4 regions of the Aminipila butyrica genome follow, and region 1 is predicted to be linked to each of the others. Evidence: riboswitches for the same ligand, from Rfam matches in the RefSeq annotation. Region 1 holds a riboswitch; each other region holds the start of a gene.
The links. A riboswitch is a leader RNA that binds a small molecule or an ion and turns the genes downstream of it on or off. The one in region 1 is predicted to bind cobalamin.
Positions count from the first base shown of each region.

Region 2: linked by a shared signal. The riboswitch ahead of Ami103574_RS14450 (immunoglobulin-like domain-containing protein) and the one ahead of Ami103574_RS13945 (ABC transporter substrate-binding protein) in region 1 are both predicted to bind cobalamin.
Region 3: linked by a shared signal. The riboswitch ahead of Ami103574_RS06490 (enhanced serine sensitivity protein SseB C-terminal domain-containing protein) and the one ahead of Ami103574_RS13945 (ABC transporter substrate-binding protein) in region 1 are both predicted to bind cobalamin.
Region 4: linked by a shared signal. The riboswitch ahead of Ami103574_RS12210 (RCC1 domain-containing protein) and the one ahead of Ami103574_RS13945 (ABC transporter substrate-binding protein) in region 1 are both predicted to bind cobalamin.

Region 1 covers NZ_CP048649.1:2,946,666-2,954,275, reverse strand. The annotation lists gene Ami103574_RS13955 (FlxA-like family protein) at 1-92, shown strand, start outside; gene Ami103574_RS13950 (LysR family transcriptional regulator) at 487-1,416, opposite strand; cobalamin riboswitch at 1,569-1,698, shown strand; gene Ami103574_RS13945 (ABC transporter substrate-binding protein) at 1,861-3,033, shown strand; gene Ami103574_RS13940 (FecCD family ABC transporter permease) at 3,047-4,072, shown strand; gene Ami103574_RS13935 (ABC transporter ATP-binding protein) at 4,069-4,854, shown strand; gene Ami103574_RS13930 (hypothetical protein) at 5,063-6,322, shown strand; gene Ami103574_RS13925 (DUF2207 family protein) at 6,610-7,610, shown strand, end outside.
Region 2 covers NZ_CP048649.1:3,064,689-3,072,298, reverse strand. The annotation lists gene Ami103574_RS14455 (M28 family peptidase) at 1-2,582, shown strand, start outside; cobalamin riboswitch at 2,811-3,012, shown strand; gene Ami103574_RS14450 (immunoglobulin-like domain-containing protein) at 3,260-7,610, shown strand, end outside.
Region 3 covers NZ_CP048649.1:1,349,637-1,357,246, forward strand. The annotation lists gene Ami103574_RS06485 (putative polysaccharide biosynthesis protein) at 1-1,330, shown strand, start outside; cobalamin riboswitch at 1,541-1,749, shown strand; gene Ami103574_RS06490 (enhanced serine sensitivity protein SseB C-terminal domain-containing protein) at 1,923-2,660, shown strand; gene Ami103574_RS06495 (hypothetical protein) at 2,807-3,670, shown strand; gene Ami103574_RS06500 (S-layer homology domain-containing protein) at 3,815-7,610, shown strand, end outside.
Region 4 covers NZ_CP048649.1:2,555,638-2,563,247, forward strand. The annotation lists gene Ami103574_RS12205 (RHS repeat-associated core domain-containing protein) at 1-904, opposite strand, end outside; gene Ami103574_RS12210 (RCC1 domain-containing protein) at 991-5,145, opposite strand; cobalamin riboswitch at 5,457-5,636, opposite strand; gene Ami103574_RS12215 (aconitate hydratase) at 5,937-7,610, shown strand, end outside.

The DNA of each region.
Region 1 (7,610 bases):
GCCTATATCGGTTGGATAAAGACGGAGAAGGGGAGCAAAAGATTGTTTCAAAAGCTGTCAGTCCAACGTCAAATTTCATAAATTTGACCTAAGAAGTGAACCGAGACCGCATAATGAAAAAGGCCTACGGGGCTTGCGAGAAAGCCTAAGAGAATACAAGATAAAGGCGTATAGGGGAGAAAGACAACCAATACAAGAAAATAACCGGCAGCAGAAATCACCCCTGGTACAAGCAGTTTCTTGAAGAGAAAGCTTAACCATTGAAAAAGGATGCTGATAAATAAAATAGCGCAGGCTGGCGTGAAAAGAAGTACATTGCCTCACATTTTTTCATAAGAAAAAATCACAGAGGTCGTGGTATCCAGCCCTGTATACATAGCGATAAGTGCTAGAACTGCCCATAGCCCCAGCCATATTTTTAATCCCTTAAACATATCCATCCCCTTAATGTTGCGGACTAGAACGTCATGTGATGATTTCTACATATTATAGTCCGGCGATTGCTTTTATATCGGCTTCTAAATATTTTAGGTACTCTTTAGATAATAAGCTTAAGGGCTCAGAAAGTAAAGAAATATATCCAAGGTGTAAGGGGTGGGGAAAGTCTTTTAAGGGAATTGCTACTATTTCGCCCAGACCTTTATGAAATATATCGGCATTGCTGTTGGTTAAATCGGGACCAATGCTAAAGCACGTGCCATTGCGAACCAGTGCAATTTTAGTGCAGCGGTCGCTCACATGTATATTTCTATTCAACAGTTTGTAGAAAAGCATTTCCTCCGTAAAATGGGATATGTCAATTTCTTGATCATAGGTGACAAATGGATAGGGTTCCAGCGCTTCCACAGAAATACTTTTTTTAGAAGCAAGAGGATGGGAAGCATTAATAAAGACATAAGGTTTTAACTGATGGATTTCATTAAAGCAGAGCTTACAGCTGGCAAGTACCTTTTTGATGGAACGAAGGTGAGTATGATGGATAGAAAGAATACCCAGTTCGCTTCGGCGGTTAGCAACATCCTGGATGACGGAGTAGGTCGGGCATTCTCGAATGGCGATATCGTAGGACTCTAAGTCTAAGGTATTCATTAATTGTGTAAAGGACCGTACGGCAAATGGAAGGCGTTGTGTTGAAACAGAAAAGCGCATGGGCAGATATTTTCGATAGCGATACCGCTGTTCCAGCTGCTCGGATTGATAAACAATTTCTTTGGCATATTTTAAGAAATCTTCTCCGTCCGCAGTCAGTGTGACACCTCGATTGTTGCGATAAAATAAAATGATACCTAGATTTTTTTCCATTTCTTTTATTGCGGTGGATAAAGTGGACTGAGAAATAAATAGCACTTTAGCAGCTTCTGAAAAAGACTGATGATTAGCCGTTTCTATTATATATTTCATGGATTGTAATGTCATAAAATACTCCTCTCTTGGGGTTTCTTCTTCTTATGTAAGTATTATATTATCAAAAAAATTGATAGCCCACAATGGAGAATGTCTATTGTGGGCTGGATTGTATGTTCTGTTGTCTTATGATACAATGAAAAAAATAGATAGAGCTATTGTATGGAAATCGGTGAAAATCCGATGCGGTACCGCCACTGTGAAGAGGAGTCGTTGCAACTGATAAAGAATATTGACACTGGAATATCATTCTGGGAAGTCATTGCAGCGTACAGAGAATCTAAGCCAGGATACTTCGATAGTTTTGAATTAACGACCTGACGGATTATTGGGAAAGTTGAATTTGGCTTTGTTTTATCGTTTCATACTTGGAATAGATTCAAGTCTAAAATAAGAAAAATAAAACTCCGTATCCGAAAGATGCGGAGTTTTTGTGTGTCATGAGAGGAAAACAAGATGGACAACTGGAATGGTAACCTGCTGGGGTACGGCGATTATAACTATTTGTTGAATTATTTAAAGGAAATAGCAGGAGGAATTAACGTGAAAAAAGGATTTAGTAAATTATTTTTAGTGGTTTTAAGCATTTGTTTGCTTGTGGGGTTAAATGGCTGTGGAAACAGCGATTTAAAGGCAGAAGATAAAGTGCAGACCCGTGTAATTGTGGATGCGGCAGGCAATCAAGTTGAAGTTCCTATGGAGGTAAAAAAAATAGGAGTGGTGCCCATTCCTTGGGCATCGGTTATATATTGTATTGATAATTCTTCCGCACGTTTAAGTGCGATGAACCCATCTGCCATGCAAGCATATAAGGGTCATTTTCTGGAAAGCATGGACCCGGAATATGGTAATATTTCAACGGCATGCATAGGCAGTGATTTGTCGATTAATATGGAAGAGACGGCAAAGAATGGTGTAGAGGTCATGATTATTTGGGATTATCAGGAGGCGGAAGCTGCTCAGCTAAAGGAAGTTGGAATCGCCCCGATTATGATAAAAAATGAAACCATTGATGAATTGCAGACCAGTATGAAAATCATTGGAGAATTATTGGGAAAGGAAGAACGAGCCCAGCAATTTATTGATTCCTATACGAAAACCTATGAATATATGAAAGCGAAACAAGAAGCCGTAAAGACGGCAGATAAACCGAGAGTTTTATATTTGCGAGATGCTCAATTAAAAATCCAGGGAAATGATAACTTTATGCGAGAAGCCTTAGAGCTGGCAGGAGCAGATAACGTTGCGTCTCAAGTGAAGAGTAATGCCACCATGGAAGAAATTCTAGCCTGGGATCCAGAAATCATTTTTTTAAGTAATTTTGATGAATTTGAGCCGGAAGATTTATATAAAAACACCATTCCGGGCCAGGATTGGAGTAGCATTTCGGCAGTAAAAAATAAGAAGGTATATAAAACACCTTTAGGTATATATCGCTGGGATGCACCAGGTGTAGAAACTCCTTTGATGATGAAATGGATGGCACAGATTATTCAGCCGGATATTTTTAACGATGAGGACGTGGAAACAGAATTGACGGCATATTATAAAGATTATTTTAATTATAAATTATCGGCAAAGGACATGGCTCTAATTTTAAGTGAAGATGCAAATAAACAAAGCCAGTAGGATAGGTGAATGGATGTATAAGAAAAAACAGAAATGGCCTTATCCGCTGCTCATCATCATGTTGTGTGCCCTTTTAGGTTTAATCGTCGTGTTGTCGGTCAGCATCGGCCGATACCATATCATGCCCTTACAGGTGATAAACATTTTGCTCGCTCAGCTGATTCCGATTCATCAGACCTGGACGGATCAGTGCGAGAGTATTATTTTTACCTTACGGCTTCCGCGAATCATGGCGGCAATCTTGGTAGGCGGAGCCCTGGCTCTGTCGGGAACTTCATACCAAGGGATTTTTCAAAATCCCTTGGTTTCTCCGGATATTTTAGGGGTATCTGCGGGGGCCTGTATTGGAGCGTCCTGTGCAATCTTAGGGGGAGGCGGAAATGGGCTGATACAGATTTGTGCCTTTTTAGGCGGATTCTTAGCCGTTATGTTGACCACAACCATCCCCAAAATATTAAAGAACAATTCCATGATGATGCTTGTACTTTCAGGAATCATCGTCGGCGGAATGATGAATTCCATTATGGGACTGATTAAATATGTGGCTGACCCGGAGACACAACTGGCATCAATTGTTTACTGGCAGCTGGGAAGCTTAGCTCAAGTGACATCCAAAGAAATATATGTAGTAACCCCAATTATTCTGGTAGCTGCAAGTATTTTATATCTGCTTAGATGGCGGATTAACATTTTATCTTTGGGAGAAAGAGAGGCTAAGACCCTGGGTATGGACACCACTTTTTTGAGAGGTGTGTTGATAATCTGTTCCACCTTATTGACGGCTAGTGCCGTGTGCATAAGTGGAACTATCGGCTGGATTGGACTGGTACTTCCCCATTTGGGAAGAATGATTGTGGGGCCCGATAATGTAAAGCTAATTCCTGTAGCTGCAATCTTAGGCGCCATCTTTATGGTTGCCATAGATACGATAGCAAGGGTCAGCAGCAGCTCAGAAATACCACTGGGCATTTTAACGGGACTAATTGGCGCACCTTTTTACTTTTACTTATTACTAAAACAAAGGAAAGATTTACGATGATATTGAGGGTTAAAGGTGTTGAATTTTCTTATGAAAACAAAAAGAAAATTCTTTCAGATGTTAATTTTGAGTTAGATAAAGGCAGTTTTCTTACCATCCTAGGACCGAATGGTGCGGGGAAATCAACCTTGCTAAATTGCATTACAAACCTGCTGAAACCCACAAGAGGAGAGCTTTGGTTAAAAGACCAGCTTATGTGCGGTATGGATTTGAAACAAGTAGCCAAAACTATTGCTTATGTACCGCAAGTGCATATTCCAACTTATGAATTTACCTCCTTGGACTTTGTTGTAATGGGTCGTTCTCCCCATTTAGGGATGTTTCAAAAACCCACAAAAGCAGATTATGATATTGCAAAAGCAGCGTTGGTTCAGCTAGACAGCATGGAACTGGCCGAGAAGCCTTATACCAAATTAAGCGGAGGCGAAAGACAACTGGTAACCATTGCCCGAGCCATCGCCCAGGAGGCCGAATTAATTGTTTTTGATGAACCGACAGCGTACTTAGACTATGGCAATCAGATTCGGATACTTAAACTGATAAAGACGTTAACCCAGCGCGGTTATAGCGTTATTATGACAACGCATTCGCCAGATCATGCCTTTCTTTTAGGGGGCAAGATCGGCATTTTGGATTATCATGGTGGCCTTCAAATTGGCGCCGCCGAAGAGGTGTTACAAGAAGAAGTCTTGGCCAGAATATACGGAACAGATGTAAGAGTTATCTACGTTAAAGAGCTGGGCAGAAGCGTCTGTGCCGCCAGCTTAGCAGGCTTTCTTTAAAGCCTGCTATTTTTATGGAAAGCCAGCCTGACATTTTCCTTCAAAGGGTTATCGTATACTTAGGCTAACCGGGGGGAGAATCGACTTTGTCCCTGTTTTGTGGTATAATTTATTTGTAAAAAAGTTTAATTGGACATTTTGTGTCAATAGCGGGAGGTCTATTGTTACATAAAAGATATGTAATTTTAAAGAGAAAGGAGCTGGTATCTTGCAACAGGACAAGGAAATCAATGTGGGAATTGGGTTTGCAACAGGACGTAAAAGTTTTCAGCGAATATTGAAAACTAATATCTATAACTGGCGCGAAAGCGGATTGACAAAAGAAAGAAACATACGTTTAAACCTATTGGCTGCATATGATTTGAAGTATTCGAACACAAAAGCTAAAGACTATACTAATGTCAGTGCGAAATTGTTGGATTTGATTGATGACACTTATTTTATTGGCAAATCGGCAATTCAAGCAGAAATTGATTATCTGATACAGGAAAATGTTATTAATCAGGAAGAAGGTCGATTAGTTTTTGGAAGAGGCTATGCGGCAAAACGTAATATAGTGCTGTATACTGCCCTGAAAAATAATATGGATTATCTTGTCTTTCTGGATGATGACGAATATCCAATGGCTGTTACCAATACTCATTCTTCTGCTATATGGGGTGGTCAGCATGTGCTGGCGACTCATTTGCAAAATATTGAAGAGGCAGATATCACAAATGGACATCACTGCGGGTATGTCTCGCCCATTCCGTATATTGAGTTTAATGATATTATGACAGAACAGGATTTTCGTCTGTTTATTGAAGCAATAAGCAACGATATTATCAATTGGGATAATGTGCACTCGGTAATGAAAAACGGTGGCGTTACTTATGCAGATACGAAAATTTTAGTGAGTAATGAAGTAGAAGAAGTGCAGGAGATAAATAATACAAAATTTATATCCGGCGCAAATTTGTGTATTAATCTAACCAAACCAGACAGGGTAAGCCCATTTTACAACCCACCTGGTGCGCGAGGTGAAGATACTTTTTTGAGTACTTGCTTAAGCCAACGGAAAGTGTTGCGCGTACCCTGCTATACTTTCCATGACGGGTTTTCCACTTATAATCATCTGATGGATGGCGTGCTTCCCATTAAGTTAAAGTATATTCAAGCGGACTCAGCAGCGATTGCTACCCGCTTTTATCTTGCTTGTATTGGTTGGATTCGATATAAACCCCTTCTGCTGTATATTACACAGCGAGAATGTTATGAAGAGAAGATTGAAGAGATGCGTGAACACCTTGCTGCTACACTTCCTAAAGTATGTGCCTATTTTGAGCGGGAGGAGTTTAGCAATATTTCTAAAGAACTGGAACATTACCATAGGAATGTAAAAAAACATTACCAGCAATATATTGAAACACAGCAAATTTGGGCAAGGATTTGCGAATTCCTTGCGGACAAGCATCCCTACCAGCCCTGAAAAAATAGACATGTTCCATATGATATCTACTGACTGACCCATACAAAGAGCGTGTCGAAAGAAGCTGATTACAGAATGTAATTGGCTTCTTTCATTGTACGATGTTCATTAAAATTAGGATTTGAGATTATTTATAGTTAGAAAAGGCCAATATAGGGAATCCTATATTGCAGAATCAGGCAAGTCTTATGGATAAGCCTTACAGTAAATTCGAATTTGGACAAATAAATTTGATTTCTATAGAGCTGATTGTGGCGATTTTGTCCGGAAGGAGATAGGAGTGACTTATGAAATATAAATCGAAACGGCAATTAATACTTTCTGTATTTTTCACAGTAGTGTTTCTTATAAGTGCGAATTCCGCATTTGCAGCGGAAGACGCGATACCGGCCATTGATATTGATGTTATTGTGCAAGGTGATGGTTCTGCGGTTATAACAGAGATGTGGACGGTACGCGGTGTGTCCAGTGGAACAGAGTATTATAAGGCACTGAACAACATGGAAGGGATGAGCGTTCACTCTCTGGTTGTCAAGGATGAGTCGGGAAAGCAATACAGAACGCTGGATAACTGGAATACAGACCTTTCTAGAGAAGAAAAGGCCAATACCTGTGGCATATTGAAAACCTCCGAGGGGTATGAACTTTGCTGGGGGATTGGCAGCTATGGGGACCATCAATACACCATTCAGTATGTGGTAGAAGGCTTGGTGAAGAATTACGGCGACTACGCTGGATTTTATCATCAATTTCTAGGAGATCTTTCAAGTGCGCCAGAGGCTTTTTCTGTTAAAATACGGGCAGCAGATACTGCCTTGACAGAAAAGAACGCCCGTATCTGGGGATATGACTTTCCGGGAACCGTAAATATTGCAGGGGATGGCAGTCTCACGGCTTTTTCCTCGGAACCTTTAGATGGCGGGGACTCGGTGAAGCTGCTCTGCCGTTTTGACAAGGGATTATTCCCGCTGGCCGCCACCGCAGAGATGTCTTTTGAAAATCTGCAAAAATCCGCAGATAATGATAACTCGAATACGATTGCTTATGTATTTCTTGCGGGGTTAGGGGTTGTAATTGCTGTAGCTGGTATCTTGACTGCTTTCTTTTTTTCGCGATATAAGCTGGCAGACGGTACCACGGCAAAGCTAGGCGGAAAGAAGCAGCTAGAAAGCACCTGGTCAATTCCTTTCGGGGGCAGTATTTCAGCGGTATATGCTGCAATGGGTTTGCTGCGCAAAGGAATTGCCAGTGACAAGCTGATGGGTGCCTATCTTGTCCGTTGGCAAGA
Region 2 (7,610 bases), 120 kb from region 1:
AGACCCAGGTGGAGACTGAAGCGGTGTTCCAGGCTCTGGCTAAGTGGTCACCAATGATTTGTAACGACTTTCACGGCTTCGTAGCGGATTTCTTAATTGAGCCGTGTACGCCGCCTCACGATCCAAACTTTGAATATGATCTGTTGATGGCTGGGGCCATTCCACATGCTAACGCCATGGGGAAATCCGGCATTGCCAACACTAAATATGACCACTACATCATTCCATTAGATGATTACAAAGATGGTTGGGATGATGGGGCACCTATGTATGCGGCGGTATTAGCACAGATGCACGGAGCACTGGGGCACACCATAGAGGTGCCAGAGTTGAATCAGGAATCTAATAACGCCTTTCTATATGCAGGCCTGGGTTCCTTGAACTATGCTTTAGAAAACAGAAAGCAGTTATTTAGCAACCAGCTGGAAATCTACCGACGAGGTGTAGAGAATGAAGATTCGCCTAAAGTAGACAGCTGGCTGATTAATGCTGCTGGGGAGGCTGTCGGAAGGCAGAGAGAACAAAATAATAATTTCTTCCCAGAATATTATGTGCTCCCGGTTTCAGGAGAGTTACAGAAGAATCCATTGGCAGCCTATGAAATGGCCGAGTTCCTCATAAATAATGGAATACGGGTGGAGAAGACCTCCGAGGCCGTGCAAATCGGTTCGACGACTTATCCGGCAGGAAGTTTTTTGGTATCTATGCACCAGGCTAAGCGAGGTCTGGCCAACTGCGTACTATACGACGGATCCGATTTCTCTGACTTTGCTGCTATGTATGCGGAAGTGACTATGTGCTTCCCGCAGCTGAGGGGATTCGATAAATATGAGGTGCGCACAGCGGGAGCCTTTGAGGGCAAGACTGTTGCAGTAGAACAGGTAAGAGTGCCAGCTATGGCGATTCCATCGGGGACTGTGCAGCTGGTAATTAAAAATACGAATAATGATGCCGTAAAGGCGGTTAATGAATTGTTGAAAAACAATCTTCCCGTAGCCATGACTTATTCCGCAGGGGAGGGTTTTAACAAGGGAGACTTTATTGTAGATAAGAAAGATGTGGAGGCTATCAAGGATAAATACTTCTTGGAATTGTCTCCATTTAAGGGAAAGGCATCTGTAAAATCTCTGAGGCAGTCGAATATAGCGGCTGTAGGTGACGAAATGCGCTATGTGCTTCAGGGCCTTGGATTCCAACTTCTGCCGGAGGATACTTATGGGGGAGCTGACGTTATTGCTGATGACAGCAGCTACAGCATGACTTCAGATATGAAGCAGGCCATCCAGGGCGGGACCTCCTATGTGGCCGTAGGCGCATATGGCATGTCTGCGCTGCAAAACAGCGGCCTCTTGCCAGGGTTTAAGATGGGTGGCTTTGACGACTATTACGAAGGAGTCCTGCGAGCAGACCTGAATACGGACAGCGTAATCACCGGTCGATACAATGAGAAGGACATTCTATACAATAATACAGGTTCCTGGATTGAAAGTGCACCGGCTACGGCCAAGGTACTGGGGACTATCAGTGAACAGGCAGACTTCTATGTGGCAGGCTGGTGGCCGAACCACCAAGAGGTTAAGGGTAAAACCTACATCATGCAGGATCAGGCAGGAAATGCGAAAATCACTGCATTTGCCAGCCACATTACGAATAAGGCCCATAATACCCACCAGTTCAGATTGTTATCTAATGCCATCTATGACAGTTTGCCGGGAGCATTGACTGAAATAACCGGATACGCCGAAAGCAGTGGAAAAAGCGGCAGTAAAAATACTAGTACAAATCAAACTTACAAAATCACGGTATCTGCGGGAAAGGGCGGCACTATTAGTCCAGCCTCTGCCAGTGTAGCAAAGGGAAGTAATCAGAACTTTTCCATCAAAGCAGACAAGGGATATGTCATAGCGGATGTAACAGTGGATGGGAAGAGTGTTGGTGCGGTAAGTACCTATAAATTTAATAGTGTGACAGCTGTACACAGTATTAAAGCTACTTTTAAGCAGAGTGGAGACACATCCACAGAGAACAAGGCTAACTGGACGTTTAAAGACGTTTCTGCTTCCAGCTGGTTCCATGCTTCCGTAGACTATGTGCTGCAAAAAGGTATCATGAAGGGAATGGATAGTCAGACCTTCGGGCCGAATATGCAGACCGACCGAGCTATGATTGTGACCATGCTTTACCGGCTGGAAGGACAGCCAGCGGGAGGTACTGCAGCTTTTCCTGATGTAGCAGGAGGCGTGTGGTACAGTGAGCCAGTCGCTTGGGCCAATGGCAATGGTCTGGTAACCGGATATGAAAATGGTCAATTCCAGCCAAGCAAGGCTATCACCAGAGAGCAGCTTGCTTCTATTTTATACCGATATGCAGGGTATAAGAAGCTGGATACAACTGGAAAAGGTAATCTGGCATCCTTCCATGATCAAGGACAAATTTCCGCTTATGCAAAGGAGGCCGTCACCTGGGCGATTGGAACCGGTTTGATGAATGGCAAGTCAAGCGGTCAATTGGATCCGAAGGGAACTGCCACGAGGGCTGAAGTTGCAGCTATGTTCCAGCGGCTAGACAGTCTGATGGATTAAACGTACGACGTTTACAAGGCACGGAGCATGACCTGCAAACCGGGATTACTGCGTGGAGCACGGAGCATACTTATTTTGTGGGATTAAGTGATTCGGTTATAAATACCTCTTCAACTCGTAGCAGTTGAAGAGGTGTTTTACAAGCAGATTCTACATAAATCGACAACGGTGCTATTGACACAAAGTCCGCTTAGTGATAGTATTTCAATGTGTGAAGAACTTGACAATAATTTAATAATTGTTTCATGTTCCGTTTTGATTCACTTAAATGTTGAATTGGAATGGCTAAGAGGGAAGCAGGTGAAAGACCTGCGCGGTCCCGCCGCTGTAAACGAGAAGCTTTTCTGTCATGCCACTGAGAAAATCTTGGGAAGGTTAGAAAAAGCACGGATTCGTGAGCCAGAAGACCTGCATGAAGCGAAAGCGCAGTATTCCGCGGGAAATCGGTTATACTTATGGGATATATATCCATGTGCGATACATCATTGTTTTTATATGCAGGAAAAACGGACTGTAGTATGTTGGTACTACAGTCTTTTTGTATGCAGAAAAATCAGTCAGCAGCATGGCCTAGGCCCTTGATTTACCGTGGAAAAGAATAAAGGTTTTATCTTCTTATCAGAATAACGCAATTAGCGATGACATAGATAAAAATAAGAGAAGGAGAAGAAAAAGCAATGTTTTTTGAAACGAATAAAGCAAGTAAATTTCTAGCTCTGTTGTTGACTCTGGCCATGATTTTTACAGGATTTTCTATGCCGGGATACGGCACGTTACATGCCTATGCAGATGACGACAGTGAAATCCTTGTCAGTACAGCCAGTGCTCCAGCAGAAGGGGATGGATCACCTGGGAGCCCTTACCTTATCCGAACCGCTGAGGAGCTGGTTTGGTTTGCAGAAACGGTTGGTACAAAGCCAGGAGCATGTGCTGTTCTTGAAGACGATATTGAGCTAGACGGAAACGATAGTAACCAATGGAAGCCAATCGGTAGCAGCAGCAACGCTTACACAGGAACCTTTGACGGACAGGGGCATACTGTAAGTGGACTTTGTATCGACACTAGGCCGGAGTCTTATAAAGATGATGGTAAATATCTCGGGGTTATTGGGAACCTAGGAACTAATGGCACCGTGAAAAATCTGTCTGTAGAAGGAAGTATTTACACCCAAGCCAGCGGAGCAACTTATACGGGCGGCTTGGTGGGCTGCGCCGGTGCAGGCAGTCAGATTGTGAATTGTGCCAATTATACTGATATTATTGCTACAGACGGGGGCACGGTAGGCGGACTGGTAGGTGGTACGAAAGCCAGTGCTAAGATATCAGGGTCTTTTAATGCAGGCTCGGTGTCAGGGAAACAGCAGACCGGCGGCATTATTGGGTATGCCCAATATGCAGAGGTGAGCTACTGCTATAATAGCGGAGATATCAGCACGGCAGCAAAATTTGCGGGAGGCCTTTTAGGGTATACCTATAATGGTATTACCTTAAAGAACAGCTATAATACGGGACGTATTATAGGAACTGGCAACGTAGGCTCTTTAGTTGGATTTTTTACGTCAGGGAAGGACACGGTTAGTGACTGCTACTGGTTAGATAGCTCGGCGGAGAAAGGGATTGGAAATATTGAAGCCGATGCGGTTCCTGTAACAAATGCTTCCAAAAGTGCTGCCGAAATACAATCTAGTGATTTTGTCGATTTAATTAATGGCAGCAATCCGCCTGAGGATGCTAAGTTTGTAGGTGTAGATGGGGAATATCCGGTACATCAGTGGCAGCAATCTGAGGTGCCTCCGGAGATGACTGATGAAGAAGCCGTAGCCGGAGCTGTTGCAGCACTAACTCTAAATACATCAGAGCCAGTAACAGAGAATCTTACGCTTCCATTAACAGGTATAAACGGTACTTTCATTTCTTGGAGTTCTGACACGGCGGCTGTTCTTTCTGATAGTGGTGTGCTCAATCCACCTAATAAGGAGACAAAGGTTACCCTGACGGCGACTATATCTAAAAACGGCGTGGAGGACACAAAAGCTTTTGCCTTTACAGTAGCGGCTAAAAGCGGAAATGCTGATGCAGAAGCTGTAGCGGCAGCAATACAAAGTCTTCCAATGAGTCTTTTGGTTCCTGAAAATGGAGTTGATACAAATCTAATTTCCTATGTTAATCGCCTTTTAGAAAAGAAAGGGATTACTGGTATTACTGTGACCCTTACAAGTCCGGGAACACCTGGAAAAGCCGATGTTGGTAGTATTGCAGCCAACGGAGATATTACCTATTTTTATCAGCAGCCATCTTTGCTTGGTTATAATACACCATATGTGTTTGTTGACGACATTAAGTTGAATTTCTCTAAAGGAAATGCCAGTCAAGAGGTTACTAAAAGGGCTCGACTGGACTGGGATGAAGGAAAGGTCAAAAACTGGCTTACGGAGGCGGTGCTGGATACGATTACCTGGGACAGCATCAAAGAAAGCAACACCGATTCTCAGGAGGTTACGTCTTCGTTAAGTTTACCGGTACGCAAGAGGGATAACCAAAATACGTTGCTGGCTAACCTTACTTGGAGCAGCAGCGATACTAGTGTGATTCAAATTGCTAAAGGAGAATTAGGTAGCGATAATCCACTGGCGGCTACAGTAAAACGCCAGGCAGAAGATCAATCGGTTGTCCTTACGGTTTCTGCTCAGAGTCCGAAGGGCGGAGACATTATTATTATTGCCACAAAGACTATCAATCTTAAGGTAAAGGGTGACGGCACGTCTCTCTCGGAGCAGCAGAAGATGCAGGCTATGCTGGACAAGCATTATCCAGCGGATTGTCTGACTCTGGTTTCAACAGGAGAAAAGCTTACAGATCCGGTTCATGGGGATGTAAAGGTACCCACTCATTCTAGAGACTGGTTCGATGAAGCTTCGGGGTTGGAATTCGCTACAGACATCACCGATCCGAATTCGGAAAGCAGTACAGGGCGTAATTACGATTTTACAGCCACGGTTGCGGATTCCCAATATTCCGTTGCGTCTTATCCGATTATCAACGTGTATCGCCCGTTACCGGGACAAAGCGTAGCAACGGTTCAGATAACCGTAACTATGAGCAAGGTGAACGATAAAAGTATCAGTGCCAGTAAGACGCTGGCTTTCCAGATTGCGCCATGGGAACAACAGGAGCTGGACAACGCTATTGCAGAGGCAACAAAACTGATGACTCAGGCAAAGGCTGATTATGGGGCCGCTTTGCTTCAGGGGACAAAGAATACAGCTGACAATATAACCGAAAGCCTTGCGCCGTTTCGTAAGGTTACTTTGCAGAATGAGAAGTTAATATTCAATTCTGATAATACAGTTCCTACTGGCAGATATCTGATTGCGGATGAGTTCCCGGGCTATGATCCCATGAAGGTTTACAGCGGGGGTGTCCGGACATTTAAGTCTAGTCAGGACAAAACCATTGCACATGAGACGCTTAAGTTGGTAGGAAGTGTACCGCAAGATAAGCAAGTCACCATCACTGCCTGGTTGACGGACCCACAATTGGGGCGGTATTGGGGAAAATATGGAGCGGCAGACAGTGCTACTTCTGAGAATAAAGAACTTTATAAAGCATTTAAAGATTTTTATAAAAATGAAGTTAATGCTACTTATACTGTCAAAGGGACAGGGGGAACACCAGATCCAGAAAAAGACAGTGCAACAATTCAGCTTGCCTTTGCTTATGATGGAACATTTGAGGTTCAGCCTGTTGAGATGACAGTAAAGGCAGGAGAGGCTGCGCGATTCAGCATAGGAGAGGCATCGAAAGTGCCAACGGTCTTAGATGCAGCAGTAACAGCCCATGAGCAAAAGTATGGGGAGGCATTCACGACCGCTACCGCAAATAATTATATGAATAGCGGACTGACCAAGCTTTTCGGACATGGAAATGGGCAAAATACCTATTTTGGTCATTATATCAATGGGGAATATAGTGATGGCTATGCCAATGAAGCTACATTAAAAGATGGCGACATTGTATATCTGTACAACTACGGAAACTGGGATGGAAGTGCTACCGCTAATTTTTACAAAGATGGCAGTTTCACTGCTGAGGAAGTTACAGAAGATGGAACGCTTACTCTAAGTCTCTTGAAAGCCCCTGGACATGAGCAGAAAGATACTCCACCGGCAGCCGGTGTGCCAGTTGGGGTGATGGATAAGGATGGTAAATTATCTGGCGACAAGATTGTCTCCACTGTGCAGACTAAAGACGATGGCAGCTTTACCTTGCATTTCACAGAAGATGGAACCTTCTTCATCTTGTCGGGCGACACTTGTGAGGGCAAGACTTTATATCCAGCTTGGTGTAAAGTTATTGTGTCCGGTGCTATGACAGAAGAGGAAAAGCAGGCAGCAGTATCGCAGGACAAAACGGATTTGGTTGTGGATGGGCTGAATCCAGATGGGACCTTATTAGGCGGTGAACTGACATTAGTTACTCGAGGCACTAGTGGAAAAACAGTTATCAGTTGGCGGTCGGATACCCCATCGGTTATTACCGCTGATGGACAGATTATCAGAGATTCTCAGGCACATATGGTTAAACTCACTGCTGACATATCCTGTGGCGGTGTAAGTGAGAGTAAAGAATTTACTGTGCAGGTACCGGCTTTGACGGATGATGAAGCTGTGGAAAGCCTGAATAAGGCCAAATCCAAGTTAACCTCTGAAGCACTTGTACCGATGGAATATGATGGATTTGACAGTCAATACAAGCAAGGCTATTATACCGATTCAAAGGAACTGGATACTAGTTTGTTGACGAAAGCTATTGCAGTAGTAAAAAATCCGGAAATCCGTATTTCTATCGACAGCTCAGCTAACAGCGCTATCAATGCTGACGGGAAAATTACTTATGGAAGTAGTGCTGTGACGGAGGATGTGGTGTTTGGACTGTCCATAGGGGGGCAGACTCAGCAGCACACCGTCAGAGTCACCGTTCCGACTCATCTGAAAAACAAGCAGGAATACATGGCAGAGACCATGAATC
Region 3 (7,610 bases), 1.6 Mb from region 1:
CCTGATGTTTTTGCTGGGTATTGTGGCTTCCTCGATTTTCTTCTTTGGTGCAGAAACCATCGTCAACGCTTTGGGCAATCCAGGGGCCTATTATGCTATGGTCTCCATTGCGCCAGCCTTGCTATTTGTTCCGATTATGGCTGTTTTTAGAGGATATTTTCAGGGAATGCAGGAGATGGGGCCGACGGCCACTTCTCAGCTTATAGAACAGGCTGTTCGGGTGGCTATTGGACTAGCTCTGGCTATTATGTTGGTGCCTATGGGGCTGGAGTACGCCGCCGCCGGGGCTACGGTCGGAACCAGTATCGGACCTATCGCCGGGGTGGTGGTCCTGATTGCGATCTATTTATATAAGAAGAAAAGATTGCCTTTGAGAAATGAGACCGGCAGCAGGAAGCAGGAAAGTGCAGGCAGCATCTTGAAGACCCTGACGGTAATTGCCGTGCCTATTACGATTGGGGTATCTATTCTGCCTATCATGAATATTGCGGATGTAATCATCGTTATGCGTCGGTTGCAGTCCGTAGGTTTTAGCGCCAAGGAGGCCAACGCCCTCTATGGCCAGCTGACTGGTATGGCGGGACCGGTAATCAACATTCCGATGGCTTTAGCCCTGTCCATGGCCTTGTCCATGGTTCCGGCTATTGCAGCAGCAGCCAGCACGAAGGACAGAGCGTTCTTGAATATGAATGTACGCCTTGGTTTGCGGACAGCTATGATTATTGGTGTTCCTTGCAGTTTTGGCCTCATGGCCTTGGCTCAGCCTATTATGAAATTGATTTATCCGATGCAGGCAGAAAGTGCTATGAATGCATCTGGCTGTCTCTTCTTTCTGGCCATGGGGATCATGTTTTTGTGCATCGCTCAGACCATGGCTGGCACGTTGCAGGGGCTGGGCAGACCGGGAATCGCGGTTTGGGGATTGGCGGCAGGCTTTGTTGTTAAATGTGTGTCCACTTTTGTTTTGACCGGGTGGCCGGAATTGAACGTAGAAGGTGCCGCCATCGGCAGCACGCTTGGTTATATCACCATCGGCTTGATTAATTTTGCGGCGGTGAAGAAACTCACCGGCATCCAGTTCGATTGGAAGCTGTCGGTGTGGAAGCCGTTGCTGGCAGGGTTGATCATGTTTGCTTTGGTGGTAGGTGCTTACAAGGGCTTGTCTGGCGCAGTTGGCAGCAGCTTGGCTACGGTGGTAGCTATCGGCGTGGGCGCGGCGGTGTACGGAGTTATGCTGCTAAAGATTAAGGCTATTGAAGAGAATGAGATTATCTTGCTGCCGAAGGGCAAAGCGCTGGTAAAGCTACTAAAAAAGTGTCGACTGGTGTAAAAGTCAGCCTTAACAAGGCAGATTTTATGAATATGAAATGAAAGAAACTAAAGCGGAAGAGATGTCATCTTCTGCTTTTATTTTTTAGGGAGATGTTAGAAATATAAGGTTGGGTTTGGCTGAATATGTCGAAAAATGTTCTAGGAAAACACTGGATAAATTTAGAACTTCGTAGTATCATGAAGATGTAAAGAGAAAAAGTGAAAATTTGGTAACCATGTATTTTATGTACTGCGGCAGAAAACTAACTGCAAGCAGGTAAGAGGAACTCCGGTGAAAGTCCGGGACGGTACCGCCGCTGTAAGTGCGGAGTCTGAGCCACAGCTCTGAGAGTGAGCAGTCACTGGGTGAGAACCTGGGAAGGCTGGCGAAAGATGATGATGCATAAGTCAGAAAACAGACATAAGTTTTAAACATACCTCGGTAAGGGTGGAAACTTGCCACGTACCTGCAAAATAGGTTCGTGTGTTTAGTGTCGGTTTAAAGTGCAGTAGAATACAGTTGAAAACGGAACTGTGGTGTTAACACCACGGTTTTTTTTATTGCATTGAACACTTTTATGGGGTGGTTGTTCTCAAGAAAGGAGCGGGGCATGGAAGAGAGACGCAATCAGCTAATAGATTTATATAAGCAGCTTATGCAGGAGAAGACCCGAGCTTGTGAGGATCAGTTTTTTAAAAAGCTGGTAGAAACAGAGCTGTGGGTACCTGGGACGCCTGAAGAGATTGATAAAAATAAAAAGGGCTTTGCCTTGCTGTTGACTGGCGAAGGCAGAAAATTTGTCCCAGCCTTTTTAGACAGAGAAGCAAATATTGGTCGTTTTCAGCGGGAGGATCTGGTTCCTATGACCTACGACAAGCTGAAATACTTAATTATCGATTCCACGGAGAAGATCAGCGGTGTGGTGCTCAATCCCTTTGCGGAAAATATCCTGCTGGACAGGGTTGTCATGGAACTGGTGGATGCCCGTACCATGGGAATGACCTTAAAGCGGGAAGAGTTTAAGGGAAAGGTCATGCTGCGAACGCCAGAGGCTCTGCCCACAGGCTTGAAACCAGCCTTGGAGCACTTCTTTTCCGAACACCTGCAGGTGGAAGCGGCCTGGTTGATAAAAGCCCAGAGAGAGGGCGAGGACGAAGACTATTGGCTGTTGCTGATTGACTTTCACGGCGAAAAAGTTCAACTGTTCCCTCAAGTGGCAGAAATCGTTAAGCCCTACATGGCGCCCGGTCAGCGGTTCGAGCTGGTACAGAAAAGCCCTGGTTTCTCGGCAGAGGATATGAAGCAGGCTCAGATTTATGAGCTAACTCAGAGCCAGAGGCTGTCGTAAAGAAGACAGCTTGATGAAATTGTTTCAGACACTGCGGTGTTTGGATATAAACTTAAAAGGGAAGGGGGGACAGAACGTTTTCTAGTAAGTTCATTTGATGAGACTAAAACACAAAAAGCACTTTGTAGAAAAATGGAGGTAGAAAAATGAAAAAAATGTTAAATTCTAAAATTATGGCTTTTGCGCTGTCGGCAGCGTTAGTTATGGGCATGTCCGCTACAGCTTTTGCATCAGACAGTGACCCCAACATGACTGACTATACGGGTCAATTGACGTATGTGGTGGATGCAGCTGATGTTACCGCTGGCGGTGCAGCAGTAGAACTGATGGCAGGCCCGGCAAATTCTTATTGGGCTTATACTGGATTCAGCACAGAGGCAGCAGCTGCTGCTGTGGAGTGGGATGTAGTGTCTGGAAGTACTGCAGGAATCGACATAGATAGTACGATGGCTTTAGAAGTAGACACCAATGAGTATGTCAGCTATGCTTACGTTACCATTGACTCTAATGTTACTTCTGGTGTAGCCAGTATTGTGGCTACCAATCCAGCCAACAATGCTTTTGTAAATTTCACCGTGCTGGTAAATCCAACTACATTGGTGTCGGCTGAGGCAGAAGATGTTAATTTTGAAGTGTATGCACCGGCAGCAACTACACCTACTGCATCAGGCACAATAGATGTTGCAGCAAATGGCTACTACTCCAACCGAAATTTTGTAACGGCTCTGGATGGCACTCCAGCCATGCTTTCTAACAGCATCATCCAAAATTACAGCATTCAATATAATGCAGTGGATTCCATGACCTTGGGAACAAATAAATATGGTCAGTATACAGTGGACAACGGTGATGGAACTTACACGTACTATGGCTGGCAGTATCGGGTTTACAGAGGTGGTAATGTAGTAGGTATCTCTGAAGTGTTAGGGGCCGACGATTTTGCCCTGCAGAGCGGCGACACGGTAGTTTGGAAATTTGGTTCATATGATGATGCCGGGCTTTTTAACTGATAATAGCAGGAAAAGGTGTCTAAGCGTACAATCGGATAAATAAGACAACATGCTAAATTAGCAGCAGGTCGGAAAAGGCTTTTTTCTGGCCTGCTGCTATATGTGTTAATAGTTGCATGAACACAGGAGAAAACGGTGAAGATAATGAAAAAACGAATAAAACACGTGCTGCTGACAGCGCTGATGGTTTCTGTAATTTTTACAGGCCAGCCTTTCTTTTCTTATGGAGAGACGGAAAGTACCTTGGAACAAAGTAATGTAGAGACAGCGCAGGCTGCTGAGGTATCCTCTGAGACACCTGACATATCCAACCCCGAGGCGCCTACTGAGTGGATAGAAAATAAGGAACCCGATGGAACTTTACTGCCACTTGAAAGCCCCAAGGATTCAGTAAGCACAACAGGAGCGGCAATTTCCAACAGTGCTTTGAGCCTGGAGGAGGCAGACTTGGAAATTCTGGACGAGCCAGTAACTGTAGCGGTAAAGTTTTATTGGAGCAAAGTGCAATTAAACTATGTAGAATTCTGTAATGAGGCGGGGGAAGTGAGTGGAAGTTTAACCCCAGACCTTTTAAAGGTACCTATGGGCAATTTCTCATTAAATTTAAAGCCGGGTATATACGCATATAAGGCTTATGGAAGCACAGAAAAAGATACCTTACTGGGATCCGGGTCCTTTGAGGTGATGGAGGCTGGCGGACAGAATATTTATTTGTCAAGAATTGCTGTAAAAATATCAAAGCCGGCGACAGATCCAACTATTGAGGATTACCTCAGTGGAGGAGACGTCATGGCTCAGGTGAAGCTGGGGAATGACAACTATGCCCTGCTGGAGGAAGGGGACGTAACAGACAATGGAAACACGGAGACTCATTCTTTTGTCGCTGCTGCAAATATAAACAGCGCAGAGGTTACTTGTGAGGTCACCCCTAAGGATATGCGTTTTGATGATGTCAGCGGCGCTGGTGCTGCTAAGTATTCTGCGTTGACTACCATTACAGCTACCCTGATGCCTTGTACGAAATCCATCAGCTTTCAGGTAACAAAGGGTCAGCCCTTTGGGCTGTATGCCAAGGGAAATGCTCATTATAAACAATTTAAAGAGTATACGCCTGCAAATGTAGATACGACCAGCAACAGCAATTATGACATTTATACATATGAGAAAATACGTACGGGCAGCATACACTATACGGCAGGAGGCGCTGGCAGCGGTTATTTAAAGTCCAGTGGACTTCTAGAGACCGGAAATTGGGGCAACGATAAAACGCCTATGTGGACCGTGGACTTGAAAAAGCTGAACAACGAGGACCGTAGGGATAATGGCTTTTATGAAGCCAACCTGTATCTGAATGTGGACGACAGCAAGCAGTTGAAACTGAGCGAGGGTCAGTCCTTCGATTTAGATATGTTTCGAACTTGGCAAGCAGTTAGTGGCATTATGGCAAATTATTTTATTGAGCCGGACTTTCATTTTGAGATTTTGGGTGACTCTGTGGAACTGACAGAAAAAGGTGGCCCAGGACGGCTGCAGCAGACCATTACTGGAGTAAAAAAAGGCATCAGCATCATCAAAGTTACATACGATGCCATGGAATATGATCCAGACATGAGTTACGAGGCAAACGAAATAAAACAAGGGAGTGTGCAATATTATAACGCCATTGCACCAGAAAATATTGGTATTGTCATTGTCAATGTAGCGGGTGACGCTTCAGCCAATATTAACACTAACATCAATCAGAGTGAATATGATACTATTTATTATACCAAGAGCACCAGAGAGCCAGAGGGGACTGTGTTGCCGGGAACAGACCACGCCGTGTATACCTTTTGGCCTACAGCACATGAAGAAATGACTGTGCGGGTGCATGACCCACTGCAGTCAGCTGAGTGGGGAAGTGGTTGGACCAGTTATGAGATTAGCAAAGACGGTAGTTATACGGTCAATTTAAAAGAGGGGAGAAATATCATCGAGATTGCAGCAGGAGATTCACTGGAATATTATGTAGTCAATGCAAAGGGACTCGATATAAAGATAGACAATCGCACCAGCCCCGGAGAAGGATTGAAAGTGGGAGAGACCGTGGGGATTTCTTTTGGCGGACTGAGCCAGCCAGTTCAGAAAATGGCCGGCATTTATAACCCAGGGTTTCCCAACGAATGTTGGGTGGAATACGAAACGGAGGCCGGGCGCATTCTGAAAAGCGGTGGTGTACAGTATGATCTGATTCTTTATAACACCCTTTCTTTTGTGCTGACAGAGGCAGGAGAGTTGGAGTTAGTCGGCGGGCAGATTCATGCCAGCCATCTGGGCAGCAAACTGGGGGCTCACCGAAGCATTCCTCTGACTGGAAAATATCCCAACCTGAATGCGGGAGGAGGAACCAATAGCCCATATTTTAGCACTCTGCCGGACATTCATCTGCAGGTGGAGTCCAACAGTCAGCAGGAGGAGCTATCTAAGCTGGATTATGCCCAGATAACTACTTCAAAACTAGGTGTATCAGGAACAAATGAGCGAGTCTTATGGTATCGAGCACCCAACTGGGCGGTACTCAATCAGCTTCGAAATCTTTATAGCATCTATAGTAGTACAAATCAAAAGATTGACCTGACTCCAACTATGCCGGAAACTTTTGATGGCACTCTTACAGCAAAATATAAGCAGGAAGGTGAAGATATATGGAATTCGATTTCTCTGGAGCCGTCTGGAAAAGTGACCACTTTATTTTCCAGTTTAAATGGTAACACTTCACCTGTGACCTATGTAGAAATAGCGGCAGCGCCGAAGGATTCCACAAAGGGTTATACTCAAACTTATACACTTCGTTTGTCGGGTACAAGTAATACAGAAACTTATGGAAAGACTCCATATATCACCAATATAGAGGTAATACCAGTACATGGAAAGGTAGACATGGAGCTTATTGATGGACAGCTTCATGCTATTGATCAGCTAGGAGAGGATTTAGGGCTTGGTTACGGGTTTTTAGGAACTAGAAATAATTATGAAGTCAAAGTTCCCTATAGTGTAGATCAGATTAAACTGAAGGCTACCGCTATGATAGAAGACAGTATAGAAACGGGCATAACGATTAATGGCGAGTCTGTAGGAAGTGGAGCAGAATCCCAGGTTATTGCTCTTCCAGAAGGAGAGAAAACCATAACCGTCACAGGGACTATAGACGATAAGACTATAAACTATACCCTGCATGTAATCCGAGCGGGGGCGCCGAAGACCGTTTCCTTCAACAACTGGACTGAGGGTGCGAAAATCGCCGTATACACTGCCAACGGAAAATCGACTAAGGCTGATGAGAAAGGAACGTATCTTCTGCCGGTAGCTAAAGGTTATTCCTATTATTATAGCAAACCGGGATATTTGTCTGTAACGAAAACATTTGATGTAGAGGACGGCACCACTGCTATAGAACTGCCGGAGTTACAGATAGTTACACAAACCTTTGGTGATGTTTCTGTTCGTGTCATGGCACAAGATCGAATTCTGAGAGATAAGACAACGATTAGCTTTACAGAAGATACTCTCTTGGAAACAGAGCATGATCTGGAAGTGCAGGGCTATGTTTCTCATAACTATGGCGGTTATACGGCACTGCATGCACTGATAGATGCGTTTGACACAGGAATTAGTAAAGTAGGTTTCACTTGCTATAAAGGTGTTCTGGTTCCAAAAGTAGATCTTAGCAAAGATGGGGCAGGCAGCAATGCTGGTTGGGTCTGTGAGGTCAACGGAAAAGTTTGCAATCCGGCAACTACCTTAGTAAATAATGGAGATAAAGTTGATTTTTATTATAATCCGGATTACAGCGCAGATATGCAACACGCTTGGTTTGAGGACAGTGACCCGGTCGTGACGGAAGGAAGTACAGCGGAAGTGATTCTGATGGCTACCAAAGTAAAAAACGACGGTTCTGCGG
Region 4 (7,610 bases), 390 kb from region 1:
CTTCAATAACTTCTCCACTTGCATTGTAGTAGATCTTATACCCATTGGCATAACTGAGCTTATAGGCCGAATTCTCTGTGGCGGTTTCTTCAGCAGAATATTTTGCAAACTGAATATTGGTCAACTCATAGCCTGTTAATCCGCTTTGCTTATTAAAATCAGCCCGATAAGTTTGTCCATTATCAAGCGTTACATATATCAGCCCATTGTCTATATTTAAACTAGGCATGTCTATATTAAGGCCCAGTCCAAAAGTACTATCATAATCCCCCTTACTCTTTTCCCGTACACTGTTTTTGATATTTCCTGCATGATAGATGTTTTTTTCAGACCCTTCATAACAATAGTAGCCATTAAAAAATAACTTCTCATTTGTGCCTTTAATATTTACTTCTTTCTCAACGGTTACCTTTTCTCCAGGCTGTGTCTGATAAGGGACTCCTCTGGTATTTCTAAAAGAACCATCTGTCTCAAAGCTGTCATAGTATGCAATAAGAATCTTTCCTTTTGACACGACACTTATTTCTTCTGCCCTTGTGGTCTCATCATAAAAACTTGCCTGAGATGCCTGATACCTTAAATTTAATTCCAAATTTAGATCATTTTTCCCACTTACATTGATTAGTTCCTTTCCGATGATTAGGTCTCCTGTATCTAATCGGATCTCCTCCCGAATTCCGCCGGTAGCCTGATTAAAGGGGGCATTCAGTTTCGTATTATATCTGCTGTCTAAGGACCCTGATTTGATATCCTCTAAGGTCCTGGACATCTTTACGGTCTTTTTCCCCTCAATCTGAGGTGCATTCATTGAAAAAACCTGACTTATGGGGATCATTACCAACAGGGCCACTATCAGTATTGCCGCAATCTTGTCAGATTTCAAACCTTCTTTTATCTTTAACATAAGTACCGTCCTTGATTATTTAAATATTCAGCAAAAGATATCCCCCATATCAAAACCTAAAATGGGGGATATTAAATAAACGTCCTTTATTCCTGAACTGTCACGTTGACAATCATGTAATAGTTTATAAACTCATTTGTGTTTCCACTTTTTAAGCGGTAGAAAATTGGACCTTGATTTACCTGTCTTCCTGCCACCCATTCCATAAAATCCTCCACCTGTACTTTCGAAAGATTGGAGTATTCTTTTGTTTTCCCATCATTTTGCTGAATAACAATCTTTAAGTTTTCACTTTCAAAGTAATTTTCTGTGGTACTTAATCGAAAAGCCACTTTATATTTTGCAATATCCCCATCATCTAGCTTAGCAGCATAAACAATCCCCATAACCGCTTCGGACGTTGCATCTGTTAGAAATTCTTTTGTCAACGCTTCTGCGGGAATATTAATTAATTCTGCCTTTGTCATACCTGCTAGCTTTAAATCAATCCAGTTCTTCCTGACATCTTTTAATAAAGAATCTATACTATCCCCTTCACTAAATTCACCCTCTTCATTGTATGTCAGATACTTGTCTCCTTTTTTTAGAAAATAAACATATTCTGTTGGTAAGTTAACGGACTCTACCGCATTTATGCCATTTATTTTTCTTACATTATCAAGACTAATATTTTCTTCCTTGGCCATATAGGTCTTTTGCCCATACAGTTTACTGTCCATATCATCTTCATTGATAAAGCATCTTATTTGCCTGATGTTTTGCGAGCCGTAATATGCTCCCGATTTTATCATAGCAGCTACGTCTACAGAGTAGATCTGTCTGTCGTTTATATATAGCTTATTAAAATCTTCACTATTTAGTGCATTCATTTCCAAAAGACTCATGCCGTATTTTTCAAAACTTTCATCTGTTAGATTGTTGGGATTTGGAACAGTAACCCATCTTCCATTTTTATAGCTCTGGAACGTGCATTTTCCATCAAAGGAAAGTAGATAATACTGTCCTGCAGCTTCGGTTATTTCATCTAGATACTTCACCTTTAATTCATTATTTGTAGTCTTATAGATAATCTGTCTTCCATCTTCTGCTACCAAATATTTATCAATATCAGCATCTGCTGGCCGGATATCTTTCATTTCCTCTGTCTGCACATCAAATATCATGTATCGGGAATTGGCATCATAGAGGTACAGCTTGTTATTCTCGCTTACATAAATAATCTCCGGATCATTCAAATCTATTTTTAATTCTCTTGCAGACTTGGTTTTCGCATCTACCATATACCATTTTTGATCCTGTAATTTCACAAAGGCTGTATCTGCTTTGCTGTTTGCTTTAATGTCAATCACATTGGCCTTTAAGCTTGTAAGTTTCGTTTTCAAATACCCACCGTCAGGACCTTTTGTATTGAGGTAGATATTGAATTTTACATTCTCAAGACCGCTTTCATCATTTACTATTTTCCCTGAAAGTCGATCATAGCGATAAGTAAAAATCATACTATCCGCTACATAAGTTATTTCTACAATATTCTCATTATCACTAATTCCTATAACCGTTCCATTATCATAGTCAAAATTCAATAAAGTAGCCGTCTTTTTATTTACATCTATTGCATACCAATCATACTTTTCCTGCGTTTGAACTGAGTTTGTGATGGTAGTACTTTCAGGTGAAAGTTCTCCTACACTTTTTACTGTAGTTGAAGTAGATTCGCTATCTGTTTTTGTACCGTCTACACGCGTATTTTGGTTTATAGGCACTGGAACATTAATTGCTGTGGAAGTTGAACTACTAGTCGTTGTTGATGTTTCATTTGTCTTGTTTTTAGTTGTATTTTGTATTATCGTCTTTGTATTTGGTTTGGTTTTCACTATCAACAAATCTTTTCCAGGATTCTCTATTATAGCTTGGATGTAGGATTTAAGTGTAACTACGTTTTCTGTCACCTTTTCACCTTTTGTATTTGTATGTGTTACAACAACTTCATTTCCTCGATCTGTAAAAGTCCTGTCAACACCATATTTGGAAATAATATAGGCATTTTCATCTTTCTCTTGTTCCTTTTTATAGGAAAAATATTTTTCTTGATTTCCGTTCATAGACAAATAATTGAGATATTCATCCTCTGATATAATATTTTCAGTAATCCCATTATTTTTAATTTCAAATAATTTGTACCGGTAAATTCCCGTCTCTATATCTTTATCAAATTCATTCATTATATATTGATTTTCTTTTAACATAAGTATATCGTTTGATAAATACTGTAACTTATCAACCTTATATTGTGCACCAATATCTGTTACCTTTTGCCCATTAATATCTATATTATTAGTCAAGTCTATTCCATCTTTAAATTTGTTATAATAAATAGCTCTATTATCATTTGTCAAAAACTTAGTTATACCTATCGTATCCTCCACAGCAATAATTTTTTTACCAGAAAAATCTTGCTGCTTTGGTATATATAGAAATTCACCTTTGTGGCTTGAACCCCATTCCCATATGGTTCCATCTTTTTTTATAGCATAGCTAGTATCATATCCAGCTGTTATTGAAATGATGTTGCTTAGATTGGTAATCTTATTAAGTGCAATACCGCTGTTGGTAGTTTCAATTCCTAATTGGCCTTTTGAATTATCTCCAAAAGACCATACGTTTTTTTGTTTATCCAAAACGAGCAAATGATTATTCCCCCTTGAGATTAGAAAAGGGCTGGCTATATCATTCTTCTTATATAAATTTACGCCCTTACTCTTACCATTTATAAAATAAAACCCGTCATTAGCAAAGGCTAATCCATAAGAAGCAAACGCACAAACAGAAACAATGTTATCATCTTTTAATGAAAGGACTTGTGTTGGCAGTTTTTGAATGTCGTTTAAATCTGATTTTCCCCAGATCCATACGGTTCCATCTTTCTTTACCGCACAACTAAAATTATCCCCTGCACTTACTGAGACAACATCCGTTAAATTAGAAACGCGTATCGGAGTCTCTGTCTCTACCGTTGTTCCGTTTCCCAATTCTCCCTGAAAGTTCTTGCCCCAGGCCCAAACAGTTCCGTCCTTTTTAAGTGCCAAGCAATGATTCGGTCCTGCAGAAATGGATTTTACTCCAGTTAACCCTCCTATTTGTTTAGATATGCAATGGACATCAGGAAAAAAACGAAGTGTCCATTCCCAAACTGTTCCATCTTTTTTCAAACCCAAACTCTTGCCATTTGCATTAGAAACTTCTACCCATGGTGTATATTCATCCACAATATTTGAAACAATATTTTGAGTATCAGAATTAACATCAAATGAGTTTACCCTTTGTGAAGGGCCATCAAGCTTAACTTCCGGCTTTCTTATTAGAATCTCTTCCTGCGTCTGTCTATCATATTTATAAAACCCATCATTACTCTTAATATAATATAGGTATCGTCCATCTTTACTTGCTTTAAGTCTATCTTCAGCAATCTTACTTATAATGCCGTCTTTTAGCTTAATAGTTCCCGATTCAGAAGAATTCCTCGTATCTTCACTAATTTTAATGCCACTGAGCTTTCCATGTTCCATAGAATTGTTTAGTGTTGATTGCCCGTAATAAAGTATATTATGTTGCTCAGCTGTGGCAGATTTAAACGATGCCTGAGATAAACGCTCTAAATCAAATGACTTTTCCCTTTTAAGCTCTATTTTATCAAAATACCATACAGAGTTTTGATTTATCATTGCCTTAACATTATTAATATTATGCCAGGAATCAAGTAAAGAAAGATCAATTTCAATCTCATTCCACTGTCCGCTTTTTAATCTATCCCCAACCTTAAAGCTTCTTGTTGTTTTATCATCTATCAAAACTGTTAATTCTTTTGCATTTTGGGCGGGTTTTACATATAGCTTCATCTTACCAAATTGGTTAGCCATAAGCTCCTCGCTGCTGTTAAAGGTCATTAAATCTATATAACATGAATTTGCCGTTCTATCATTACCAACACTTACTTTTAATGAGTATTTTCCATCAGCACTGTCATCAGATAACTCAATAGAGCTATTTGTAGTTAATTGTGATTTATTATTTAGTACAGTTACAGCTTTTATATCTTCTTTACTTTCAAAAGAATTGGTTTTTGGTTTAGCATTTTCTTTATCTTCATAAATCAACTTTTGGTCTGCGAATCCAAATTGAAAATTTGAAAGAATAAGTGACAAAGTTACAATAAATATTAAAGCTTTTTTACATTTATGCATTTTTTTCTCCCCTGTATCATTATAATTAAAACCTGTTTATAATCATTGTTACGATTTTTCATTGACAGTACAGCCTTTCTCTTGTAATATCCTCAAAAGGCTTCTCATCAAAGATTCGTTGCCTACTATTTTTTATCTGTCCCCCCTTTGTACACTTGAAATATACATTTTCCTTCAAATAATCTTTTTGCACACAAAAAAACTGTAGCGAAATTGCTACAGCCGTATTTCTGTATAATATTAAAAGATACACAACAAACACACACTTTATGTTGTCTAAGCCTCTTCCATGCATTGCCGATTATCCGTCGGATTACATCACATTTTATGCAGGTATTCTGGCTTACGAATCACCATCTTTATCAGTCCTTCCCAAGTATTTCTTAGTGGTTATTCTGATAGACTCCTCGAATACAGCGGCGGTACCGCGCAGGATTCAAACCTGCTTCCCTCTTAGCTATCCTATTACTAGTCACAGAGTGAAATCACCGAGACTTTTAATATACAGAACATAAATGCTAGATTAAATTAATTCTATTATACCCCTTCTATTAAGCCTTTGGTTTTATCATTTTTTGCCTTTTTCTTTCATTATTCGACATTTTACGTTAAAATATAATAATAATATTTTTGCCCTTTTCTTCCCATTTTCCCCACGGAAACCTTGACAGCAAGCCCTATTAATTGTATAATCGTATACACATATACAATGTTTTGAATTTGTAAAAGTTGAAGGGAGAACAGCACATCGTTCTCTTTTTCACCTGCACGCATATCAGAGGAGGACTTAAATGGGCAATACGTTAACCTATAAAATTCTACAAGCGCACCTGCTGGAGGGCACCCTCACCCCAGGAAGCGAAATAACCATTAAAATGGACCAGACCTTAACTCAGGATTCTACCGGAACCATGGTCTATCTCCAGCTGGAAGCCATGAACGTGGACAAGATTCAGACGGAGCTTTCCGTGGCCTATATCGACCACAATACACTGCAAACAGGCTTTGAAAACGCCGATGACCACGCCTTCATCAAAAGTGTCGCTCAGCGTCATGGGGTACTGTTCTCCAAGCCAGGCAACGGCATCTGTCACCAGCTCCACTTGGAAAATTACGGCAAGCCAGGCAAAACCCTGTTAGGCTCCGACAGTCACACACCTACCGGCGGCGGCTTGGGCATGATTGCCATCGGCGCCGGCGGTTTAGACGTAGCGATGGCCATGGCCAAGGGTACGTATAGCTTAACGGTTCCAAAGGTGATTCAGGTAGAACTGACCGGTTCCCTGCGCCCTTGGGTTTCCGCTAAAGATGTTATTCTCTATGTACTCCAGCAGCTGACTGTAAAGGGCGGTGTCGGCAAGGTTGTAGAATACACTGGCGAAGGCGTCAAGTCGCTGTCCGTTACAGATCGGGCCACCATCACCAACATGGGTGCTGAATTAGGCGCTACCACCTCTATCTTCCCAAGTGATGAGAATACTCAGAAGTACCTGACAGAACAAGGCCGGCCCCAGGACTTTACTGCTCTGGCTGCGGACCCAGATGCCATCTACGACGAAACCCTTACCGTGGATTTGTCTCAGCTGACTCCGCTGGCTGCTATGCCTCACAGTCCAGACAACGTAGATTCCATCCGTCATATCGGACCGATTAAAATCGACCAGGTAGCTATCGGCAGCTGTACCAACGCGTCCTACACAGACCTGATGAAGGTAGCTGCCATCCTGAAAGGCCACAAGGTACACCAGGACGTGAGTCTGGTTATTTCCCCGGGTTCCAGCAAAATCTTATCGAAGCTGGCTCAAAACGGAGCCTTAGCCGCCATGATTGATGCCGGTGCCAGAATCATTGAAAACGCTTGCGGACCCTGTATCGGCATGGGCCAGTCGCCAAAATCCGGCGCAGTGTCCCTGCGAACCTTCAATAGAAACTTTAAGGGCCGAAGCGGTACCTTGGATGCCGATGTGTATCTAGTCAGTCCAGAGACAGCGGCTATTTCTGCCATTACCGGCCTGCTTACCGATGGCATGAACTCTGGCAGAGACCTGCCAGCCATCGAATCCGTAGATTTTACCTTCAGTGATCAGTTTATCGTCTATCCTGAAGGCACCAATAAAGAGAATACCCCGGTAGAAATGGGACCAAATATCAAGCCATTCCCGAGGAATACCGCTTTAGGCCACACTGTAGAAGCGACCGTCGTTCTTCATGCGGGGAATAATATCACCACTGACGATATTATGCCATCCGACTCCCGACTGCTGCCATACCGGTCCAACGTGCCCCACTTAGCCAACTACTGTTTTGAGAAGATTGACAGTCAGTTTTCTGCTCGCTGCAAGGAGGCTGGAAGCTGCGCCATTATCGGCGGTGAAAATTACGGTCAGGGAAGCAGCCGAGAACATGCCGCCTTGGCTCCCCTTTACTTGGGTGTTAAGTTCGTGCTGGCCAAATCCTTTGCTCGT